4 regions of the Priestia aryabhattai genome follow, and region 4 is predicted to be linked to each of the others. Evidence: riboswitches for the same ligand, from Rfam matches in the RefSeq annotation. Region 4 holds a riboswitch; each other region holds the start of a gene.
The links. Region 4 has a riboswitch for thiamine pyrophosphate ahead of thiM (hydroxyethylthiazole kinase). Riboswitches for the same ligand answer to the same signal wherever they lie in the genome.

Region 1: another riboswitch for thiamine pyrophosphate. It lies ahead of thiC (phosphomethylpyrimidine synthase ThiC); the one in region 4 lies ahead of thiM (hydroxyethylthiazole kinase).
Region 2: another riboswitch for thiamine pyrophosphate. It lies ahead of M3225_RS24680 (thiamine phosphate synthase); the one in region 4 lies ahead of thiM (hydroxyethylthiazole kinase).
Region 3: another riboswitch for thiamine pyrophosphate. It lies ahead of M3225_RS13990 (acetylornithine deacetylase); the one in region 4 lies ahead of thiM (hydroxyethylthiazole kinase).

What each region holds. Positions count from the first base shown of each region.
Region 1 covers NZ_JAMBOQ010000017.1:20,954-25,588, forward strand. Annotated here, with positions in the region: gene M3225_RS27860 (undecaprenyl-diphosphate phosphatase) at 1-741, opposite strand, end outside; gene M3225_RS27865 (hypothetical protein) at 1,200-1,490, shown strand; TPP riboswitch at 1,572-1,686, shown strand; gene thiC (phosphomethylpyrimidine synthase ThiC) at 1,800-3,569, shown strand; gene M3225_RS27875 (hypothetical protein) at 3,547-3,726, shown strand; gene M3225_RS27880 (VanZ family protein) at 3,737-4,192, opposite strand; gene M3225_RS27885 (cation diffusion facilitator family transporter) at 4,483-4,635, opposite strand, start outside.
Region 2 covers NZ_JAMBOQ010000008.1:59,366-64,000, forward strand. Annotated here, with positions in the region: gene M3225_RS24665 (thiazole synthase) at 1-603, opposite strand, end outside; gene thiS (sulfur carrier protein ThiS) at 609-812, opposite strand; gene thiO (glycine oxidase ThiO) at 809-1,936, opposite strand; gene M3225_RS24680 (thiamine phosphate synthase) at 1,920-2,543, opposite strand; TPP riboswitch at 2,665-2,766, opposite strand; gene M3225_RS24685 (hypothetical protein) at 2,926-3,141, opposite strand; gene crcB (fluoride efflux transporter CrcB) at 3,189-3,578, opposite strand; gene M3225_RS24695 (fluoride efflux transporter FluC) at 3,579-3,977, opposite strand; gene M3225_RS24700 (amino acid ABC transporter substrate-binding protein) at 4,319-4,635, shown strand, end outside.
Region 3 covers NZ_JAMBOQ010000003.1:168,259-172,893, reverse strand. Annotated here, with positions in the region: gene M3225_RS14000 (ABC transporter ATP-binding protein) at 1-310, opposite strand, end outside; gene tenA (thiaminase II) at 303-974, opposite strand; gene M3225_RS13990 (acetylornithine deacetylase) at 980-2,257, opposite strand; TPP riboswitch at 2,372-2,474, opposite strand; gene M3225_RS13985 (MFS transporter) at 2,651-3,949, opposite strand; gene M3225_RS13980 (dihydrodipicolinate synthase family protein) at 4,060-4,635, opposite strand, start outside.
Region 4 covers NZ_JAMBOQ010000004.1:321,871-326,505, forward strand. Annotated here, with positions in the region: gene M3225_RS20215 (TetR/AcrR family transcriptional regulator) at 59-658, shown strand; gene M3225_RS20220 (MFS transporter) at 755-1,972, shown strand; TPP riboswitch at 2,164-2,272, shown strand; gene thiM (hydroxyethylthiazole kinase) at 2,347-3,153, shown strand; gene thiE (thiamine phosphate synthase) at 3,167-3,811, shown strand; gene M3225_RS20235 (pyridoxamine 5'-phosphate oxidase family protein) at 3,839-4,267, opposite strand; RNA gene ssrS (6S RNA) at 4,414-4,591, opposite strand.

The sequences.
Region 1 (4,635 bases), on a different contig from region 4:
TAGGAAAAAGCGAATTGATACCAGCGCAAAAATAAAGGCGCTTATAAAACCGGCAATAAAAAACGGTAGTGCATCTGATGTGAAATACTGCCAGTTTTTAATCAATGAAAGTCCGCTTGCTCCTGCCATGATTGGCACTGCCATAATAAACGTAAAGTCTGCGGCTGCTTTATGGCTCATTCCAAGAAGAACCCCTCCTGAAATCGTTGAACCTGAACGAGAAAAACCTGGCCAAAGAGCAATACATTGAAACAGTCCTATACCAAGTGCTTGTCCATAAGTCATTTGGTCCACCGTCTCTACGCGCGGACGTTTAGGTCCAAACAAATCTGCTAGAATCATTAATACAGCTCCGACCACTAAGCCAATTAGCACCGTATTTAAAGAAAACAAATGCTCATCAATGTAATCATCAAACAAAAGTCCTAACACTCCTGCCGGTAACAGACCAACAATTACCTGCATTAAATTCAAGCGATTTGTCGGTCCAATTGGAGCAGCTGATTTTTTTCCCAGTCCTAATAAATTAATAAAACGATCTTTAAAAATAACAACTACTGCTAAGATCGACCCTAGCTGAATAACAATTTTAAATGTATTAGCTACTGGAGATGAAAATAATTCTTTTGAATTTAACCACAGGTCATCGACAATAATCATATGCCCAGTTGACGAAACAGGAGCAAACTCTGTTAAACCTTCTACAATCCCTAAAATGATTGCTACAATAATTTCCCACATAAAGCTATGTACCTTGCCTTTCTTTCAAATTAATAAGCTTATCGCTTCATTTTACATGCTCAACTATTTTCCTATTTTGACACTTGCTTTTTTATCATAATTGTTAAAACTATGAAATACAATGTGTATTTGCAAAAAGATAAGAATCTTTAATAATTTGTAATAAAAAGCTTAAATGCTATAACTTAAAAATACGATATCAGCTTTTATTTATTTTAGAAAGTAGTCATTATGTTCTGTATAAATTCCGGTCTCTTAGCTAAAAATGAATCATCTAGACTATTTTTCTTTGATGTGAAAAAATGACTAAATCATTATGTTTTTTCCATCCCTCTTTACTGTCATCTATCATTTTAATCAACTAGTGCTTGCTTATACGACATATCCCCTAAGTAATTTGAAACTTTTTTCTCTCCTTTCTCGTATATAGTAGTATCTTTTTTAGGAGGCTTTTTACTATGAATGGAAATGTACGTACAATGAAATGGGTCACTGCTGGGTATGAAGCCTTGCTGGGAATTCCTTTAATTGGCGCGGGGATTGTTATGGGCTTTAGTTATACTCCTCTTTTTATTGGATTTATTCTTCATGCTATCACACTAATTTTAGCTAATAGACGAGGGTTATCTGCTTATGGAAACATACTAGGGATTGTTACCTCACTGGTTGCTTGGATTCCATTTTTAGGGTTTATCATGCATATTATTACAGCTATTGTGATTGCAATCGACGCTGCTAGACAACGCTAATTGTCTAGCTTTTTTTATTTAAGGGTTGATTTTTTACCGAATGATGGTAAACTTAAGCCGTAAATTGAATAATTTGAATGTTATTTCTACTAGGGGTGTCTGATAGCTCAGACTGAGAGAAGAGTACAATAAAACTCTTTAACCCTTTGAACCTGATTTGGGTTATACCAGCGGAGGGAAGTAGTCTTGAAAAGAATAGTATATGTTTATTCTTTTTTCGCCTATTCCATCGGGTTCTGTCTACCACAGAACCCGATTTTTTTATGGTTCGGTATAGCTACACTTTATGCGAAACCGGAGGAATATGTAATGTCAAAACAAAATGTATCAGTTTCTATGAAAAAGCCTTTTCCAAACAGTCACAAAGTATATATCCAAGGATCTAGAGAAGACCTTAAAGTGCCTATGCGTGAAATTCATCAGTCTCCTACTACAGGATCTTTTGGTGAAGAAGAAAATAGTCCCGTACGTGTATACGACACGAGCGGTGTTTATACAGATCCCTCTTATGAAATTAATTTACAAAAAGGATTACCGGCTCTGCGCGAAAAGTGGATTGCGGAACGAAACGATGTAGAAACATATCACGGACGTACGGTTCAACCACAGGATAACGGCTATTATGATGGTGACCCAAGAGATCAGTACGAGCGCTTTATCACTACTCGCTTACCTCTGCGCGCGAAAAAAAATCAAAATGTAACGCAAATGCACTATGCGAAAAAAGGAGTCATCACGCCTGAAATGGAATTTATCGCTATTCGTGAACAGATGGATCCTGAAGTCGTACGTGAGGAAGTAGCAAAAGGACGAGCAATTATCCCTAATAATATCAACCATCCTGAGAGCGAACCAATGATTATCGGTCGTAAATTCCACGTGAAAATTAATGCTAATATCGGGAATTCTGCTATTCGTTCAGCTATTGAAGATGAAGTAGAAAAAATGACATGGGCAACGCGTTGGGGAGCCGATACAATTATGGATTTATCAACAGGAAAAGATATCCATACAACACGCGAATGGATTATCCGCAACTCGCCTGTTCCTGTAGGGACTGTCCCTATTTACCAAGCGCTTGAAAAAGTAAAAGGCGTAGCAGAAGATCTAACGTGGGAAGCATATCGCGATACATTAATTGAACAAGCAGAACAAGGCGTTGATTACTTTACTATTCACGCAGGTGTTCTTTTACGCTATATTCCTCTGACAGCGAAACGTACGACAGGTATTGTTTCACGCGGCGGATCGATCTTAGCACAGTGGTGTTTAGCTCATCATGAAGAGAACTTTTTATATACTCGCTTTGAAGAAATCTGTGAAATCTGTAAAGCATACGACATTTCTATTTCACTTGGCGATGGGCTACGTCCTGGTTCTATTGCAGATGCTAATGATGAAGCACAGTTTGGTGAATTAGAAACGCTTGGTGAACTAACTAAAATTGCTTGGAAACACGATGTTCAAGTTATGATTGAAGGTCCAGGACATGTCCCTATGCATCTCATCAAAGAAAACGTAGATAAACAAATGGAAATATGTCAAGAAGCTCCCTTCTATACTCTTGGACCGCTTACTACTGACATCGCTCCAGGTTATGACCATATTACATCGGGTATTGGTGCTGCAATGATTGGCTGGTTTGGGACAGCTATGCTTTGCTACGTAACGCCAAAAGAACACTTAGGTCTTCCGAATAAAGAAGACGTTCGAGAAGGTGTTATTACCTATAAAATTGCTGCGCATGCCGCTGACCTAGCAAAAGGCCATCCAGGAGCACAAAAACGCGATAACGCGCTGTCTAAAGCCAGATTTGAATTTAGATGGAATGATCAATTTAACCTGTCACTAGATCCAGAGCGCGCAAAAGAATATCACGATGAAACACTTCCTGCTGAAGGTGCTAAAACAGCCCATTTCTGTTCAATGTGTGGACCTAAATTCTGTTCAATGCGTATTTCTCAAGATATTCGTAACATGGCTCAAGAAAACGAAAAAGATGTAAACGAAGTAAGAAAAGAAGGAATGAAAGAAAAAGCTAAAGAGTTTGTTAACAGTGGTTCAAATATCTATCAATAATGAAGTAGAACAGCTTAAAGAACAAATTAAGCAGCTTGAAGGAAAGTTATTATTTGTTCAGCAAAATTGTCAGCACGTTATCGTTGAATCATCCCATTCTTCCGTAAGGCGCTGTATTAAGTGTTTCTATCAACAAGATGCAAAAAGGACTTCGTAAAGAAGTCCTTTCATCTTTTTTTGAAACGTGCTTTCATCACGTTCTTGATCCAATATAGTATCTTAATAATAACCCAGCCTATAAATGTACCTAGCGTGTTCAAAAAGATATCATCAATATCAAATACTCGTTCCGTTAGCTTGTACTGTAAAATTTCAATCAGAAAACTTATTAAAAAACCAGTCGTAAACACTTGGATAAAACCGTCAAACCACTTCATAAACAAAGGAATAAACATTCCAAGCGGTGCAAACATTACGATATTTCCCAGTATATTTGTCAGAGTGAGCATTATATTACCGCTGTCCCACATCAGACGGATCGTACTAAATAAATCCAAGTTCATTGCTTTTCCGTAAACATGTTCGTTTTCCCGTATGAGAGTAGCATAAATGACCACTGCCATATACGCAATAAATAGAGTGAACATGACTTTTTTAACGATTGACCTGATACTTGCATTCACTTCAACATCACCTTCTTTAACTCCCTAAACCATTTATTATTATCTATATGTATCTGTCCAATGCTTTCATTCGTAGTGAATGCATTTACATGCTTTTTTATCCTATCACATCAATAAATAAATACAATTCCTTTTATACAATTTTATTAAACTTGATTCTTTATGAATAAAAGATAAAAATTCTCATACATTTTGCTTATAAAGCCCCCTTAATTTTATTCTACCTTTTTCATTCATTTCTGCATTTACAAATAAAAAGAAGCAGCGAGATAACAACTCGCTGCTTCTTTTTAATCTGGAAAATAAGGATTCAAATGGATTAATACTTCCTGAATATTATCATGCTTTTTCATAAGTGTTGCTTTGATTTCTCGTCCTAAATCATGGCCTTCCTTAATTGTTTTAAAGTGGTCAATTGAAATACGTACATCAACTAATATGTA
Region 2 (4,635 bases), on a different contig from region 4:
ACCATCTGCTCCTAGCTCCATAGCTTGAGCTGCATCTGAAGCCGTTCCAATACCTGCATCTACAATTACTGGAACATTTGATTGTTCAATGATAAAACGCATGTTCAACGGGTTAATAATGCCTTGACCTGAACCGATAGGCGAAGCTCCTGGCATAATAGCATGTACGCCTAAATCTTCCAAACGGCGCGCAAGTAAAACATCATCTGATGTGTAAGGTAAAACAGTAAAGCCCTCTTTTAACAGTTCTTCACTGGCTTTTAATGTTTCAACTGGATCAGGAAGTAGCGTTTTATCACATCCAATTACTTCTACTTTCACCATGTCACAAAGTCCAGAAGCCTTTGCTAATTTAGCAATACGTACCGCCTCTTCTGCATTTTTTGCTCCAGCAGTGTTAGGCAAAAGAGTGAAACGCTTCACATCAAGCGCTTCTAATAAATTAGGCTGGTTTTGATCAAAAATATCCATTCGTCTAACAGCAAATGTTAAAATTTCTGTTTCCGACTCTTCTACCGCTTGACGCTGAGTCGTAAAGTCCGGAAATTTCCCTGTTCCTAATAATAAACGTGAATTAAATGTATATTGTCCAATTTTTAACATAATCTTCATCCTCCTCCGACAAATGAAACAACTTCTAATGTATCTCCATCTTTTAAGCTTGCATCGCTATGTTCTTCTTTTTGCAAAATGTTCTTGTTTAACTCAACAATTACAACTCGCTCATGCAGGTTCTGAGCCTGTAACAGGTGCTCGACTGTTTCAATTTCATCTCCGACAGTGACGGTCTTACCATTAATAATTAGATTCAATGAACTCCCTCCATTGCTCTCCTTAGCTGAAATGATGTAAAAAATGAATGATTCGGACTTTTCCCTAACAAAGCATCAGCCATAATTTGTCCGGTTGCAGCACTTAATAAAATACCGTTTCGGTAGTGGCCAAACGCCATGTGGAGATTTGCTACCTCAGGATGCTCTCCTAAATAAGGCCAACCATCATTTGTTTGTGGACGAAGACCTGCCCATGCTTTTTCAAATGTTGCTTCTTTGATAGCCGGCAGGAGCGTAACGGCTTTATTTAGCAAAAATTGAATACCCTGTGCAGAAACCGTCTTGGTAAAATCATGCTGTAGCTTAGTTGCCCCGATTACGATTCTTCCGCCTGCTTTAGGCACTAAATAAAAACCTTCATCTAAAAAAATCGTTTTAGAAAGCAGCGGCTTATGACTTTGAAGAGCAATACACTCTCCTTTTACAGGAAACACCTGCCCTAAATGTTCAGAAGAAATAAAGCGTTTAGCCCATGAGCCTGCTGCAATAACTACTTTTTCTCCATAAAAAAATCCTTTAGACGTCTGTACACCTTTTACTGTTTCATTCTCCATAATAAGAGAATGAACGTCACAGTATTCGAATACATCTGCTCCGTGATACAAGGCTCCATGAGCAAGAGCTTGCGTTAACTTAACCGGAGCTAGCTGACCGTCTCCGGGTATTGTAATTGCTCCGTGTATGTCTGGAGAGAGACCCGGTTCTAACAAGCGCGCTTCTTTTACATCGATCCATCTTACATGTTCATCCCATCGATGATGCTGAGCGGCTTTTTTCTTTAATACGTGTGCATCTTCTTCTGTTACAGCCACTTTTAATAAGCCTTTTTGAATAAGCTCTACGTCGATTGCCGTTTTTTCTTTTAGTTCCTTAACCAGTTCAGGAAACATGCTTCTGCTCCTAATAGCTAAGTCTAAAAGAGGACCTTCTTCATCAATTTCAGCTTGAGCGCCTAAAATACCAGCGGCTGCACTTGAAGCTTCACAACCGATTTGATTGCGCTCAAGAATGGCTACTGACGCTCCTTGTTTTGACAAATGATAAGCAATAGAAGAGCTGATTATGCCTCCTCCGATTAACAGTACATCATAATGCTTCTTCATTTTCTCCACCTCCAGATGTCCATATATGAGAATATTGTTTGATCGCTTTGAGCGGATCTTGCGCAAGCATGACACCAGACATCACAGCTATACCGTGTGCTCCTGTTTGAAGTACCTCTGCGGCATTTACAGGTGTAATTCCTCCAATGGCAATAACCGGTATTTGCACAGCGTCTACTACTTCTTTTAGTGCTGCTATCCCTCGACCTTTTAATCCTTTTTTTGAATGAGTTGAATAAATATGTCCGTATAGAATGTAGTGAGCACCATCTTTTTCAGCTTCTAGGGCTTCTTCCACGGAGTGAACTGATTTTCCGACAATAAGAGAAGGAAATGCGTCTATAACAAACGAAACGTCTAAGCTATGATAGGCAAGCTGTACTCCCTTTGCTTTTAAAGCATGTGCTACATCAACTCGATCATTTACAATAATTTTAGAGTGACAAAATGGCAGGCTTTCTAGTAAACATTGAATCTGCTTTGCCGTTTTCTTTTTTTCTCTAATATGAACAGCGCCCGCAAAAGGCGCAATAGCTGTTAAAATTTCCTGAAGCTCTTCGATTGGCTGCTTATCTGTTGTAATGACATGAAATTTAGGAATATCCACATGATCGAAACCTTTCCATTCAGAATAAAGAGAAATTTCAATCACTTCATCTTGTGCAGAGGGCTTTATTACATACAAAGAACCACTCTACAACGTAGAGTGGTTAGCATGTATTGTTATGTAAACATGATCGCCACTTCCCTACGCTGGTCCAAACCAGATCAGGTTCAAAGGGTCCGAAATACATTCGTCTCAGCTCCAAAGAGCTCCCCTAGTGATTGCTATTTATTGATTTTGTTTTTGCACTTAAAATTATAACACAACTAGATGTAAATACAATATCCCTTTGTGTTCTTACAGCTCTCTTCCTTTTATATATGTATTTTTTAAGCCTCTTTATGTAAGAGGCCCGACGCATCGCACCATTCTGCTTTTTATATGGTTAGTAATCAGTATAGTCGTCAAATTCTTCTTTGTCTTTTTCCTTTTTCCGATCCCATATAAACAGCAGGAGTAACATAATAAAAGTTAGAATATAAAAACCGTAAAAAATAAATGCCGCCACAACATTTATAAATAAAAATAAAAAACCGATGATTTGACCTGCAACAGCCACAATCAACAAAATGTATTTCCAAACTTCTGCTTTTCTATCCATTCTATACTTCTCCGTCTTTTTGTTTTTCCCTACTAGAAACGTTCTCTTTACTTAAATAAAAACGTTCCTGCCAGTAAACCGACTGTAAATAAACCAATTGTTCCAAATGCTGAAATCCCCACGTACGCCAACATTTTCCGATAAGATTTTTCTCGAATTAACTGCACGGTTTCCACACTAAACGTTGAAAAAGTGGTAAAGGCACCCAAAAAGCCAATGCCAATCATTAAAAATATTGAATCATCATAAGCATGACTCGGAACCTTTCCATAATAACTGCCGTAAAAAAGACCAAGCCCAAACGCACCGAGCAAGTTTACAAACAGCATTGATACTGGAAAAGGAGGGTTTGAAACTGTTTTTGTAACTTTTAAACCCAAAAGATAACGGCATATTCCTCCAGCTGCCCCGCCAAGTGCCAAGCTCACTATGCTCATTTACTTCACCTCATGTAATTTCACTAAATTTTCCCCTGCCGCTTCACCGCATAGATAGCCTGCTAAAGCAAGAAGAACCCCACCTACTAAAGAGACAATGACATAAATAGCTCCACCAAATAAATGGTGCTGAGTGAGAGAAATGACGTCTCCTGCAAACGTTGAATACGTTGTAAAACCGCCGCACACGCCAACACCTAGACCAAGCTTTATCCATTCTTTTGGCTTTTTCCACGCAAAAAATCCTGTTAATAGGCCTAATATGAAGCTTCCTAATAGGTTTTCAATTACCGTTCCTATTGGATATCCCGTATATAATAAGGAAAGATTCAGCAAATAGCGTGCATATGTACCAGCGATAGCACCAAAGGCAATTGAGATTAAATTTATGGCTTTCATCATATCGCTCCGTTTCATAAATTCTTCTTTAAGTGTACCATAAGGAATTTATTTCTACCTTAACATTTAACTATATGTTTATTGCACCAAAAGTCATGAAAAAATGAAAGAGAAAATCGTCGCATGAAACTTCCTTTTTACTCCTTAAATCTTCCTTAAAAATCCACTTAATCCAAATTTAAAAATCTTTCTGTATCCTGATGACAAACGGTGTATAGAAGGTATATTTCCCTTAGTTTAAGTCACATTAATCGTATAAGTTTTTTTTGTTGACTTTTGCTGTGTTCTTGTTTAGTATCACAGAGTATCATTTCCTATAAGAATACTAGGGGGTTTAGAAAATGAAGAAATTTGCTGCACTTTTGTCGCTACTATTAGCTTTCACAGTTGTGCTTGCCGCATGCGGTTCTAGCTCAAAAAATGAAGCAAACAATGGAGACAATAAGTCTTCACAAGAAGATTTATACAATAAAGTGAAAAAAGATGGCGTATTAACAATTGGAACTGAAGGTACATACCCTCCGTTCACTTTTCATGATGACAAACAAAAGCTAACTGGGTTTGATGTAGAATTGGCTCAAGAAGTGGCTAAACGTCTTGGCGTAAAAGCTGAGTTCAAAGAAACACAGTGGGATGGCATGTTTGCTGGATTAGATGC
Region 3 (4,635 bases), on a different contig from region 4:
GAAGCTCAAGCGGCAGCGCTGCATTGTCTAGAATTGTACGCCACGGAAGGAGCAAATCTTGCTGCGGCATGTAGCCTACTTTTCCAAGACGCTTTTCATAAGACTGTCCGTTAATAACTATATCGCCTTCACTTTGCTGTTCAAGACCTGTAATGAGGCGAAACAACGTACTTTTTCCCGAGCCGCTTGCTCCAACGATACTGACAAACTCGCCTTCTTTCACGTCTAAGTTTAATGATTTTAAAATCGGTTGGTCACCGTTTTTGTAGGTAAAACTGACGTTTTGGAAAGATAACACAGACTTATTCATGGATCGGCCACATCGCTTCGTTATAAGCCATATCCCAGAACATATACTCAAAACGCGTCGTATTTAAGAAAGTTTCTTCGAGTTTTTCTAATTCAGCTTCTGATTTGTCTTCAGTAAGTGAGTCAAATAAGTTAATACACCATGTCGCCAGTGCGCCAAATTCTTCTGAGCTGTACATCTCAATCCACTCACGGTAAAATTCATTGTTAGCTCCAGACTTTTCACTGAGCTCTTTTCCTATTTCCCAGTAGCTCCACATACAAGGTAAAAGAGCCGCCACTAATTCAGCTAACGTTCCGCTTTGACCAACGTGCAGCATATAGTGTGTGTATGCCAATGTTGTAGGAGATGGCTGCGCTTTTTCTAATTCTTTTTCGCTGATTTCAAATTTCTTGGCATACTCACGGTGCAAGCTCATTTCTTCATTTAATGTAGAATCTAAAAGTGTAGCAAATTCCCCCATCGTTTGGACATCGGTAGCCTTCATGGCTCCAATCGCAAATAACTTGGCATAATCAATTAGGTAAAGATAATCTTGAATCATATAAAAGCGAAACTTCTCCTTTTCAAGCGTTCCATCTCCCATCCCCTGTACGAAGGGATGATTATGATTTTGACGCCAAATAGGCTGAAGCTTTTCGTATAATCGTTCACTAAATTTCATGATGATCACTCCTTATGCGTATGCAGCCACGTATAAATGAACTGCACCATCACTTTTGTATATTGAACAAGCTGATTCACATCTAATTGTTCGTTCACAGCATGTGCATTCGCTAAATTTCCCGGACCGTAAATAGCTGCCGGAATACCGGCATCGGCTAGCCAACCGCCGTCTGTTACGCTAGTTGACACATCAATTGGAGGCTTTTTTCCTTCAATTTGTTCATGAGTATTTGCAAGCAGCTGCACTCCTGCATGACCTTCATCAATTTCTAATGACGGAAAGATTTCTCCTCTGTCTTCAATCATCGATGTGCCTCCCCATTCAAAGGTTGGCAGATTATCTTTTAACCATGGATCTGCTTTTGCAATAGCTAAAATGTATTCTTCCACTTCTCTTGATACTTGGTCGTACGATTCATTAGGATAATAGTGAACGGTGATCCACAGCCTGCATTCATCTGCAATAAAAGCAGCATGCCTTCCCCCTTCAATTACCGCTGGATTAATCGTATTTGTCCCTGGCAAAAATCCTGGATAGCTCTTTGTAATAGCCCAGTGACGTTCTAATTCTTGCAGCCCTCCGATAACTTTTGCCATCTTTTCGATAGCGCTCGCAGCTAACAGTCCTCCTCCAGCATGAATCATACTTCGGCGTGTACCGTCATGATAAGTTTTGCTGCTTTTTATGGTAATCCATCCCGTGATAACTCCGCCTTGACCTTGAATATGTAAATCACTCGTATCCGCTACGAGCGCAAAGTCAGCTGTATATCCTTTCTGACAGCATTGCAGCGTACCTGCTTCTCCCACTTCTTCTCCTACAACAGATTCAAAAATTAAGTCTCCCGGAAGCTCAATTCCTGCTTCTGTTAAAAGCTGGACTGCAAATAACGCTCCTGCCAAGCCGCCTTTCATATCCGCAACTCCGCGTCCGATTATCGTATTGCCTTTCACGACAGCTTCAAACGGATCTGTCTCCCACTTTTCATTTTCTTGTACCTCAGCAACATCCATATGCCCGTTAATAATCAAGCTTTGGTAGTCTGCTGATTTTTTTCCTTTTAACGTCCCCACTACGATAGGATCGTTGGAATATAAGTCCCACATATCGATGGAAAACCCGCAGTTTTTAAGAAAATCCGCTACGTATAGCTGCGCTTCATGAGAATTTCGTGCAGGAGGCGCCGGCGTTTTATATGAAACAAGCGTTGTTAATAACCGGATTAGCTCCTCTTTGCGCTCCTCTACCTGTTTGACAAGCAAATCAATTGTTTCTTCCATGTATGACACCTTCCTTTACGCATAAAAAAACACTTCTTTCGCAGGAAAGAAGTGTTTTTGTGTATATAAACAAAATTATTATAACGAGTTCGTAAGGGAATCCCATACAAAACATTCATTACAATACCTCTTTCCTACGCTAGTATTACCTAGTTCAGGTTATAAGGGTTAAGACTTCTCGTCTCTCTCAGCTTCGAAAGCACCCCTAGTGGTGTTGTATCTTTATGAAATTAATCTATTATCATATGTTTACCTTTAATAGTTTTATCATAGTAAAGCGTTTTATTCAATAGAAAGGTTTATGATCTAGCAATGAAAATAGTTTCCTTTTTAGTAAAATAAAAAGCACAAACCTTTTTCAAGTAGTGTGCGCTCTTTACTTTTATAAGATTACTAGTTAGCTATCGGCTTCTTTAAAAATACGCCATAACTAATAGCGCCAATTAAAAGCAGTCCTGCGCCTAATAGGAACACCACTGTAAAAGTTCCGGTTGCATCTAATATAAATCCCGTTACAATAGGGGCCATTGCTGCTCCTAGAAACCCTCCGAAATTTTGAATAGCGCCGAGTGAAGCAACTTGTTCCCTTGGTGCAACATCCGCCGCTAGGGTCCAAATTACGCCTGATGGCAACTGTGATGCGAAGTAGCCAATGGATAATAAGACAATACTCAAGGCTGCGTTATCAATAAAAGGAACGGGTGCCACCGATGCTGCCGCCAAGATCGCCCCGCCTACAATTGGAATTTTTCTTGCTGTTACTGCATGAACTCCTTTTCGAATAAAACGATCTGAAATTGCACCGCCGAGCAACACTCCTATAATTCCAGCTAGAAACGGAATAGCAGCAATCCACCCCGTTTGTTTTAGACTGAAACCGCGCTCTGTTTCTAAGTAGCTCGGAAGCCAAGTTAAATAAACCCATATTGTAAACATAATTCCGAAATTCCCGATAATCATAAACCACGTGCTTTTATATTTAAAAAGCTGTGACCATTTTGCTTGTGAGGTATGACTGCTTTTTATTTCTTCTTTAGGGACAGCTTTCACTTTATTGGCAACATAATCCGGATCCCGATATATCTTTAGCCAAACAAACATCACAATAAAGCCGGCTGCTCCTATAACAACAAACATTCCTCTCCAGCTCATCGTTAAAAGTAATACCGTTAACAACGGCGGAGCAATCGCATTAGCAATTTGAGACCCTGTATTAATAATAGAAGTAGGAAGGCCACGCTCTTCTTTTGAAAACCATCTTTCCGTCACTTTAATTCCGGATGTGAAAAAAGGAGATTCCGATACACCTAGAAGCATTCTCATGGCATAAAGAGCGGAGTACGTGTTAGTAAAAGCACTTGCTACCGTTGCTACAGACCATAGGCCAGATGCCCATGCAAACATTTTTTTTGGCCCGTATTTATCAACCAACCAGCCGGCAGGTAGATTTGCTAAAGCATATGGCCATAGAAAAGCTGAAAGTAAAAGACCCATTTGTGTAGAGGACAGCCCAAACTCTTTAGCAATAGTGGTATTAGCGATACTTAAATTGGATCGGTCTAAATAGTTAACAACTGCTCCAATTAACAATACAGTAATGAGCCACCAGCGTATATTCGTCTTTTTTACATCTTTTTTTACAAGACCCAAATCTTTGTTAACGCTTTCATTTGTTTTAGATGTAACCGCCATAGAACATTCCTCCATAACTTTAATAGTTATAGTGAATGAGCTGCCTGCTTATAATCAAACAGCCCTATTCACTAGAATTGCATGAGTTTATTCAGAACATGAACCATTTATTAAACACTGCTTTTTGGATGAATGCTATTTAGTTTATCATCTAATTCTTTGACTTCTTCTTCTGTTAAATCTATTTGAGGAGATCTCATGCCACCAACGTTAATACCTCTTAATTTTAATGCTTCTTTAAAATAAGACATGTTGCTTCCGTTTAAAAGAGCTTCACAATATTGTATAGCAACTTTTTGCATCTTTCTTGCCTTTTCTAAATCATTAGCTTTAAATGCATTATAAGTCTCTACAAACGGCTCGGGATAAACGCCGGATACACCGGATACAACTCCTTCACACCCCATAGCCAGAGCCGCTAAAAATAAACGATCGGTTCCTGGAAGAACAGAGAAGTTTCCATCGTTAATATTTAAATAATCATTTACTCGTAAATAGTCAGGATAACTATATTTAATACCAATTACATTCTTGCATGCCTCTGCTACTTTTTGCGCTACCTCTGCAGTTAAATCATTGCTTGAAGACTGAGGAATATTATATAAATACATGGGGAAATCATTTGGAACACTGTGTGCTACTTTTGTAAAATACGTTTCTAGCTCATTGTCGTTTGCTCCAAAGAA
Region 4 (4,635 bases):
GATAATACAAAACGAATGTTCAGTATAAATAATAAATGTGCGGGGCGGTGGAAATAGCTTGAATAAAAAAAAGCTTCAAAGTGAACAAACAAAAAGAAAAGTGGCAGATGCCGCTAAAGCATTGTTTTCCCAAAAAGGCTATAAAGCTACGTCTATTGAGGAAATTGTAGAAGCTACGGGAAGCAGTAAAGGGAATATTTATTATCACTTTAAAAGTAAAGAAGGACTTTTTCTCTATTTAATAGACGAATGGGATCTCGAGTGGGAAAGAAACTGGAAAGAAAGAGAGGCTCTTTACAAAACAACAAGAGATAAGCTTTTTGGAATTGCGGAGCAAATCATTTTAGATGATTTGAATCATCCTCTTACGAAAGCTGCCGATGAGTTTTTTAACAACGAGGAAAAGGGTAGCGATATCGAAGAGCGAATTGATGAGATGGTGAAACGACACGTGGAGTTTAACCGCGAACTTTTGCAAAAAGGCATTGATGAAGGTGAGTTTTCTCATAAAAATGCAGAACAGCTTGCAGTGGTTTTAGAAGGGCTGTTTGTGGGGATGAGCCGCATGTCTCGAAAAACGAGCACGGAAAATGCCCTGCAGCTTTACCATTCAGCAATCGATGTATTTTTAAACGGAATTATAGCAAGGTCTTCTTAAATAGTCGGGGATGCTTATTGCGGTAATGAGTAATCCCTCATTATTTTGTATTTTTATAGACCGAACGTTCAGTATTTTTGTAATCAGGAGGTTTATATGTCATTATTGTTAAGAAATCGAGCGGCGATTTTGCTGCTTATGCTAAATATTTTTATTATCTTTACGGGAATCGGTCTCGTTATCCCAATTATGCCAACATATATGACAGAGCTTCATATCAATGGCAGCGTGATGGGGCTTTTAGTAGCGGTGTTTTCGTTAACTCAATTTCTGTTTTCACCTTTAGCGGGCCGGTTATCAGATTCGTTAGGGAGAAAGAAAATTATTGTAGCGGGAATGATTGTTTTTGCCCTGTCTGAATGGTTCTTTGGTTCAGTGAGTACCCCTCTTTTATTATTTGTATCCAGAATGTTAGGCGGGGTCGGGGCCGCGCTTATTATGCCTGCTGTTATGGCCTATACAGCAGACGTGACGTCTGCTAAAGAACGCGCTAAAGGAATGGGCTATGTGACGGCGGCGATTACAACAGGATTTATTATTGGGCCAGGTATCGGAGGCTTTTTAGCTGAATACGGCATGCGCGTACCGTTTTATATGGCCGCAGTAGCAGGAGGCTTGGCTGCAGTGATTACGCTGTTTGTTTTGCCGGAGTCCCGTCCTGTACAAAATCCTGCTGTTTCAAATAAAGAGAATCCAAAAGAAGATCGGCTGCTACTGCAGCTTATGAATTCCTATAAAGAACCTTATTTTTTAAGTTTAATTATCGTTTTTGTGACATCGTTTGGATTATCCAATTATGAAACGATCTTTTCACTATTTGTTGATCATAAATTTAGCTTTACACCAAAAGATATTGCGTTTGTCATTACATTTGGCTCTATTGCAGGGGCTGTGGTGCAGGTTACGATTTTTGGCTGGATTTTAAATAAGTTCGGTGAAAAAAGAGTAATTTCGTTTTGCTTGATGATGACGGGACTTTTTATTTTACTTACGCTATTTGTGCACACATACTGGCTTATTATTGTTGTGACATTTATCGTCTTTTTAGCAACAGATATTTTACGTCCCGCAATCAGCACGCAAATGTCGATGATGGCACAAGACGACCAAGGGTATGTAGCCGGACTAAATTCTGCTTATACAAGTCTTGGGAATATTATTGGACCCGTTGTAGCAGGCTTTCTCTTTGATATAAACATTAATTATCCATACGTATCAGCTGCACTTGTTCTGCTGCTTTGTTTTCTTTTATCTTTAAGAGCAGGGAAGGACCGAAAAACAGCTGTGAGAAATCAGGCGGTTCAAGAGAAATAACGAGAAGGAAAAAAATGATAGAATTCTTAAAATAGAAGACCTCTAGTAGCTTATGGGAGGTCTTTTGATTATTCTTTTAGTAAAGGTGTAAGATTTACAACGCTACTCAGCCTATAGCGAAGCTTTATTTAATCGGCAAAACAGTGAAATGGTTGCAAATAAAAAAGGTTAATAGTAAACTTTAAACGTAACAAGAATAGTATGGGAGCTTGCGCGGGGCAGGCTGAGAGTACAGGGACGCCTGTTGACCATTTGAACCTGTTGGATAATGCCAGCGCAGGGAATGTGAGTACATACCAAAGCACTTTGCGCATGCAAGGTGCTTTTTTGTCTTTTTTTGCAGGGTTAAAACTAAATGAAAAGAGTGAGAGAACATGGATATTAGTAAAATTTCAGCTCAATTAGAAAAAGTAAGAGATACAAGTCCGCTTGTTCATAATATTACGAATGTTGTGGTAACCAATTTTACAGCAAATGGACTGCTTGCACTAGGAGCTTCACCTGTTATGGCTTATGCGAAGGAAGAAGTGGCTGACATGGCACGAATCGCCGGAGCGCTTGTCTTAAATATGGGTACACTGACGGCTCGAGAAGTGGAAGCAATGAGAATAGCTGGGAAATCAGCAAATGAAAATGGCGTGCCGGTTATTTTTGATCCTGTAGGAGCTGGAGCGACACCGTTTCGTACAGAAGTGGCACGTCAGCTTGTAGAAGAATTAAATATCGCAGTTATTCGTGGTAACGCTGCTGAAGTTGCAAATGTAGTAGGCGAGTCATGGCTCATTAAAGGCGTTGATTCATTAGAAGGCCAAGGAGATGTCATTGAACTTGCTGAGAAAGCAGCGAACAAATTAGATACAGTGATTGTTATCACGGGTAAACAAGATGTAATCACGGATGGAAATACAACGTATACAGTAGACAACGGTCACCCGTTATTTACGAGAGTGACGGGTACTGGATGTCTGCTGACATCAATTATAGGAGCTTTCGCCGCTGTAGAGAAAGAATATGTCGAGGCAAGCGTTGCTGCTTTAAGTTTTTACGGAGTGGCAGGTGAAATCGCCGCAGTGAAAAAAGGTGAAGAAGGGCCGGGAAGCTTCCAAATTGAGCTGTTAAATCAGCTTCATCTTTTATCTGGGCAGGATATTGAATCATATGCAAGAGTACATCAACGTTAAAAGGAGCCGGAAAATGACAAACGAAGAAATTAAAAAGCTGCTGCAAGTTTATTTTATAATGGGCAGCAATAACTGTACAAAAGATCCGCGAGAAGTGTTGAAAGAAGCAATTGAAGGCGGCATTACCGTGTTTCAATTTCGCGAAAAAGGCGAAGGTGCGCTAACGGGGGAAGCGAAATATCAGCTGGCGAAAGAACTGCAGCAAATTTGTCACCAGCACAACGTTCCTTTTGTTGTAAATGATGATCTTGACTTAGCGATTCGCATACAAGCAGATGGCGTTCATATTGGACAAGAAGACGAAAAAGCTCACGTTGTTCGAGAGAAAATAGGAAAAGGAATTGTGGGCGTCTCTGTTCATAATGTACAAGAGCTGAAGCAGGCGATGAAAGACGGAGCGGATTATGTAGGAATGGGACCTGTTTTTCCTACTTCCACAAAAAAAGACGCAAAAGCAGTGCAAGGTACGAAATTAATTGAAGAAGTGCGAAACCAGAATATTGACTTTCCAATTGTAGGAATCGGTGGTATCACGCCTGAAAATGCCAAACAAGTAGTAGAAGCAGGTGCAGATGGCGTTTCTATTATTACGGCGATTAGCTTAGCTGCGTCTCCAAAAGAAAAAGCAGCTCAATTAAAAGAAGCGTTAGGAAAATAAAAAAAGCGCACAATGTGCGCTTTTTTATTATAGCTGAACAGTTTGAGGAGTTTCTTCGCCTTCATTCATAAAGCGAATTTCGTTCGGCGTAATTTCAAGAACAACATACTCAGGGTCATTTGGACCGTCAAACCACTCTTTCATATGATCGTTCCATATACGTCCTTTTAACTGATCACCGGTACGAAGAACAGCTGTACCAGATAATTCTAAGTATTGATCGCCATATCCTTCGCCGCTGTAGCCCAATAGTACGTGTACGTTCGGATTGGCTTCGATTTCTTCTGCTTTATGTGTATTGATATTTGTTGGTGTGTAAAGAGCGATACCATCTTCATCGCTAAAGAATGTCATATAGCGAGAGTGGGGTTTGTTGTTTACAACTGTGGCTAATGTTCCTACACGATTTCCTTCTAATACTTCATTTACTTTTTTAGCAATTTTTTGTTCATTCATTTTATCCATCTCCTTTATTACTTTTTATGTTCCTCAATCGAAGATAAATAAAACATACATGTCTAAAAAAATATAAGTTAACAATAAAATTATTATGTAAACTGTTAAATTTAAAAATAAAAAAAGCTAGCTACAGCTAACTAAAAAATAAGCCCGCACTGCCGTAACCCTAAGTGTCTTAAATACCCAGATCTACTAGGTGGGTGCCCTCATAGCCGGGTTTAGCGTCCCAAGAAGGGCGTGCTATCTGCAGCTAAATTTTGAGCTCCCTTATAACACTCAAAGGTTTAAGACAACATGAGTATACGCACAGCGCAGGTATGTATAACAAATGTAAATAAAATGCCGATATATAAATGTTTTCTAAT